DNA from 2 places in the Oceanobacillus sp. FSL K6-0127 genome. Region 2 is predicted to be linked to the other one. Evidence: riboswitches for the same ligand, from Rfam matches in the RefSeq annotation. Region 2 holds a riboswitch; the other holds the start of a gene.
The links. A riboswitch is a leader RNA that binds a small molecule or an ion and turns the genes downstream of it on or off. The one in region 2 is predicted to bind lysine.
Positions count from the first base shown of each region.

Region 1: it holds a riboswitch for lysine, as region 2 does, so the genes downstream of both, MHH64_RS10705 (Na+/H+ antiporter NhaC family protein) here and dapA (4-hydroxy-tetrahydrodipicolinate synthase) in region 2, are expected to answer to the same signal.

Region 1 is NZ_CP150287.1:2,125,987-2,129,144, reverse strand. Features, by position in the region: gene MHH64_RS10705 (Na+/H+ antiporter NhaC family protein) at 1-1,284, opposite strand, end outside; lysine riboswitch at 1,460-1,865, opposite strand; gene yunB (sporulation protein YunB) at 2,072-2,848, opposite strand; gene MHH64_RS10695 (DUF1805 domain-containing protein) at 2,956-3,158, opposite strand, start outside.
Region 2 is NZ_CP150287.1:1,788,765-1,791,922, reverse strand. Features, by position in the region: gene MHH64_RS09085 (PC4/YdbC family ssDNA-binding protein) at 1-171, opposite strand, end outside; gene MHH64_RS09080 (universal stress protein) at 196-630, opposite strand; gene dapA (4-hydroxy-tetrahydrodipicolinate synthase) at 962-1,855, opposite strand; lysine riboswitch at 1,964-2,141, opposite strand; gene MHH64_RS09070 (hypothetical protein) at 2,317-2,580, shown strand; gene MHH64_RS09065 (nitroreductase family protein) at 2,642-3,158, opposite strand, start outside.

The DNA.
Region 1 (3,158 bases), 340 kb from region 2:
TAATGCCGGCAGTAATAACTCAACATTTGTATTGCTCATTACTTCTGCTGCAATTGGAAGCATGATACCAAATGTACCCCATGAAGACCCAGTAGACAATGCCATCATCGCTGCAATAACAAAGAATATTAACGGTAGATAGCTAACACCTATAGAGGAATCATTAACTAAATTTGCTAAATAGGTCCCTGTTTCCAATGTACCGATTACCGAACCGATCATCCAAGCTAAAATGAGAATATAAATAGCCGGAAGCATCGTTTTTGTCCCTTCTACAAAGATTTTCATAGAATTTGCTTTTGGCTTTCCTTGGACTAAATGAAAAATAAAAGCAGTCAATACGGCTAAAATACCACCAATTGCTAATGATTTGTTAACATCTGTATTCGCAAAAGCATCCAATATCGTAGCATTTCCATCTGTTGCTTGAATACCCGTAGTTATCATTGCTACAACGGTAGCTACAAAAAGAACTAAGATTGGTATAAATAAATGGTATACCTTTCCGTTTTGATTTGGCTTAAACACATCGCCTAAATCCCCTGCAACCGTATTCTGCTCTGGATTCAAAAGCTCTCCTGTTTCCATCGCACGTTTTTCATGTGTACGCATTGGACCAATATTAAATTGAAAATACGCTACAATAAATACAAGCAGGACTGCTGCTATTGCATAAAAATTCATCGGAATCATCCAGATAAATGCCTCAATCGGCTGATATTCTGTAATTTCATTGGCAGCAAACAATCCACCAAGAATTCCAATAATATAAGCTCCCCAGCTTGAGATAGGCGAAATAACTGTTATCGGGGCTGATGTTGAATCAATATAATAGGCAAGCTTCGCTCTGGACACTTTGTGACGATCTGTTAATGGTCTTGCAATTTGACCAACTGCAAGGCTGTTAAAATAGTCATCAATAAAAATAATCAATCCTAAAACGCCTGTCATTAACTGTGCACCTCTACGTGTTTTCACTCGTTTCATCATCCAGTCACCAAAAGCTCTGCTTCCTCCGGATGCTTGTAAAAAGGCAGTCATGATACCTAATAATAATAAAAATCCAATTAACTGAATATTTCCTGTATTAGGTGCTCCCTCTGAAACAAAAATTTCATAAAATACATACCAAATTTCCTTAACTGCTTGCAACACATTAAAATCATGAATAAATAATGCTCCAATTATTATCCCTGATCCTAATGATAATAAAATTTTCCTCGTTGTAATAACGAGCACCAGCATGATTAATGCTGGAATAATCGAATAAATTGTACCTTCCATTGTAATCCCCCCATAATTATTTCTCAGATGTGGTTTTCGAGATAAACGAGTTGATGATGAAATGTTGGTTTACGACATATGTACGTGCTAGCTTCTTAAAAAAGCACACAAAAAAACAATGACAGAAAATAACCATCATTGTTTTTTACAATTACAATATACGTTATCCTCCATCTCGATCAGTAGTTCTCCATGCACATCCATTTCAGCGGTTGTTCAAAAAGTCCGGTAAAAATGACACATCGAGATCAGTAGACCTTCGACTAAGTACCGACACGTCCTGTGTCGAACGTCGAAGTCACCACATCCTGTGGAAGCTCGTTGGCTTGCTTTTCCGTTCTTCACGTATTAATTGCATACGTTACGGTACGGGGAGCTTCGCCGCCTCGAACTTCTCGGTCCTTTTTATCCTCTTTTTTGAACTCTCACTTTAAGCATGACAGTACATCTCTTGTTCAAAGATATACCAGCAAATAATAAGTTTGACTCTTATTACGCTTCGGCAAATACCCCTTTCACCAACCATCACTGTTGTCATTCTCCGGTGGATTACTTATAATATTTGCGCCTCTACCTCACCGATCTGATAAGGTTTATTATTGAGTTAAAGGATATTCATAAAGTCCGGTAAAAGTGACACTTCGAATTTCTTCGTTAGCTTGCTTTTCCGTTCCTCACGTATTAATTGCATACGTTCCGGTACGGGAAGCTACGCTGCCTCGAACTTCTCGGTCCTTTTTATCCTCCTTTTGAATACACATAGTTACTCCCATACTATACTAGATTTTTAGTTATTCTGCAAGTCGTCTTTTGGTATAGCAATTGACGGACCATCACTGCCACCACCATAGAAATCTGGAACCTTGCCCATAATGGCACTACCATCCAAGTATATCTCCGTATTAACTGTTGTTACATCGGATGTAAATGGGATGACAATCTGCACATCCGCCTCTACATTAATATAAAGCGATACCCAAGCACCATTAATACCAAATTCCTCAATTTCACGTACAACATTTGTCCGAACATTCCCTACAACCTCGAAATTAATCGGTATTTTCGGACCTAGGTTTGCAAGTACCGTATTTCCGGTAACCTGCCCTAAAGGGATCTCAACCAATGTCGGATCCTGTTTCGCCATATCTTCAGCACCATCACTATATTCATATGGTTCGGTAAGCGGATCTTCAAATTCCAATGGGTCACCGCGGTTAACGTTGATGAAAAATTCTTCCACCCTGTCTGTTGCGACTCGATTAATTTCACTGATGATAGAATTGTTCCAGTTATACGTTGAAAAATTCCCTTCATTGTCATATGTAATATTTACCATGTCATCAAAACTATAATCTTCAACATACCGAACGGCTGAATTGATCGCCCGCGTTGCAAACTCATCGACTCTTCTTTCCGCTATATGCATTAGAACTGGTTCAATTCGTTTATCAATTAATTGCATACTTAAAAATACACAGACTACAAAAATAATCATCGTTATGATTAAAATATGTTTCCCTGGAGGCAATGCTGTTCGTTTGCGAAAACGTTTTTTATGTCTCAACTCAGGAACCCCCTCTGGAATAATCCTATGCTTGTTCCACAGGGGGTAGACTAAGTAATTTATAAACATAATAAAAATGCCTCCCTAATGGAAGACATTTGCATTAATTATGATATTCTTAACAAAGCTTCTTTACCCGTCATACCAACTTCCCAGCCATAAGCTTTTGAAGCATCTGTTATCTTCTGTAATGGAGCGTGTAATAATTCATCGATCGTTCGCACACCCATCGCACGCCCCGCGATAACATTACGCTCCATTAATTTTGGAACTTCATTAAAAATATCTACATCCAATGCCGCACACATAA
Region 2 (3,158 bases):
TGTTAAAGTAACACCTTTACCCATCTTTTCCTTACCAGGTGCCCAGTCTCGTAAATCATATTTTGGTGGGCGACCATTCCAGCTGATCACATTCAATTCCTTTGTCCATCCTTTTGGCGACTCCGAAATAACAGCAATTGTTTCTACAATTTTATAATTTAATTCAGCCATATTCATACTCCTTTATGCTTCATTCTATTTAACAATCAAAACAGGGCACTTGGCGTTCTGTACAATCGTATTGCTCACACTACCTAACAGAAGACTTTTTATATTACTAAGCCCCCGATTGCCTACAATGATCAAATCTATTTCGTTAGCTAAAGCATATTCACAAATCGCTCTCCCCGGGTTGCGCTGTGAAAAGTCCGTCCGAATTTCCGTTATCGTAACAATTCCTAATGCTTCCATTTCCTTCTTGATTTGATGTAGTTCCGGTAAAAGAAATTCTGCATCTGCCATGGATATGTTGCCTGCAATAGCTGTCTCGTTACTTTTAATTCCCGGTGTCACAACAGAAATAACATGTACTTCTGCTTTTTCTGTAATTGACGCCTGATTCTTTGCCTCTTTAATCGCCTTTTTACTACGATTTGAACCATCATACGATACGAGAATTTTTCGATTCATTTGCATTCCTCACTTTATTAAAGGTTAGCTACTTAATCCACTTAATTTATTATACATGGATACGTCTAGAGAGGTTAATTTTTTAATGGCTTTCGTCAGACTTCATATTTGTTAAGTTGACACTGATGTACGGACTGCGCCCCATATTTTGGAGTAGGTTCGACTTATCGAACATTCCTGCGCAGGTGATTCACTCCAGGGTATAAGTGCTACTAATCTATGTCTTCCCAAGTCGGTAAGTCTTCGTTATCGTGTCATAAGGTATTTATCCACAGCATTCCCTGGTATCAAAAAAAGGAATAAGCTTCACTGCTTACTCCTTTTCTCTAACTTAATATCCGATTGCGTTTTTCACTTCATAGGCCGCTACTAGTTTACAAATAGACGCTCTTTCTGACTCCGTCAATGGTACAAGTGGTAGACGAACACCACCAACTGGTACTCCAATATGGTTCAGTGCTTCTTTTACTGGGGTAGGGCTTGGAGCTGAAAACAATGCTTTCATTACTGGCAAAATATGTCGGTGTATAGCACTGGCATTAGCTACATCACCATTCTGAAAAAGCTTTACCATCTCTTGCATCTCATTACCTAATATGTGTGATGCTACAGAAATAACCCCAGTTCCACCTACAGCAAGTGTCGGCAATGTCAGACTATCATCCCCGCTGTAAACAGTAAAATTATCAGAAGTATGGCTTATAATCTCCGAAACCTTATCTAAATCCCCACTAGCTTCTTTTAGTGAAACAATGTTTGGGATTCCAGAAAGTCGAACAATCGTTTCTAATTCCATGTTTACCACACTTCTACCTGGAATATTATAAAGCATGACAGGAAGTGCTGTACTTTCTGCAATCGATTTAAAATGCTGATACATGCCTTCTTGTGACGGTTTATTATAGTAAGGAACAACAAGCATAATCCCGTCAACACCTGTAGCCGCTGCCTCTTTCGTTAATTCAATAGATGCTCTTGTATTATTCGTACCAGTTCCCGCAATAACAGGAATCCTTCCATTTACTTCTTCTGCAACTGTTTGAAATAACTTCACTTTTTCATTATTAGAGAGTGTTGGTGATTCCCCCGTTGTCCCAGCAACAACTAAACCTTCTGTACCGTTTGCTATCAAGTAATTAACTAACCCCTTTGTTCGTTCAAAATCAATTTCTCCCGCCTCATTAAACGGAGTAACCATTGCTGTTAATACATTACCAAAATTCATATCAATACACCCTTTTCATCCAATATTTTATTGATGCTTTAGGACCAAATTAAAAAGCAGCAACGAGAGAGAGCTCGCTGCCGCTTATAGAACATTATTTACCGTTCTAAGCTTGATAGCCCTCCATATAGTTTCCTATATGACAGTCCCGTATCTATTTGATAACAGGCCCAGCTTCAGAAGATGAGTCTTCTTCCACTTCGGCAAATCCCCCTTTCCTCACATTTCTTCAGAGCTCATTCTCCTCCATGTAAGTATTAATGGTCTTTGCACCTCTACCCTTACTTTACAAATCTAAAATAAGAAAGTATTTAATTATTATGTGTATTATAACAGGGATATATCTAGAAAACAAGCATTTGAACCACAAGAAAAGAACAGCATTACTTTCAAAATGATGGGCAGGATAAGCGAACAAAACATACGCTATTACATAACTTAATTCTGAGGAGGTAATTAAGATGGAGCGAAATTCATATCGTGACCTCCCTGCAAATTTCGGTGATAAGCTAATTCTAGTAGGTGGTTTAATTAGTACCATTGGAAGTAATTTGGCAGTTATTGGTTCCTTTATCACATACGAACAAGAAAAAGAAGTGGAACTACAAGTAAATCAGGAAAAGATACAGATGGATCAGCAGATTCTATTGATGCAGCAGCAAATAACAGACTTGCAAAAAAAGATAGATATGCTATATCAAGATCAAAATCACGGGAAGTCATAGTTGCATGTTAAGCAAAGAAACTGTTGTCCAAACTTATGTTTAGAGAACAGTTTCATGCATTTTAGCTAAATGTATCATAATGTACAATTTCTTCTCTTGCTAGGTGTTTTTTCGGTTTTAATGCTTCTTGAGGATACCCCATTCCCAAAATAGCGACAATACGGTGTTCTTCCGGAATGCTAAGCAGCTTTCGCACATGATTTTCCCTATCGATGGATTCGTTCTCATCCTCGGAATGATAAACCGCTCCAAACGCTGCACCAAGCCCAACCTCAACTGCTTCGAGCCAAATAAACGCACAAGCAATTGATGCATCCTGCAGCCAGTATTTACTTGTTTGGGGCTTTCCCGTAACGACAATCGCCGCCTGTGCCTCTTTTAACCATTTCATATAAGGTGTTGTTGCAGCAAGACTGTCCAAGGTAGAACGATTCCTTACTACAATTAACGACTTTGACGGAAGATTATTTCCTGATGGTGCATAATAACCTGCATCCACGACTTTTTCTAGTACTTCATTCGGAATGCAACGGTTAACATACGCAGTAATTTCGCGCCTTTCTTGTATCGCTTGAAAA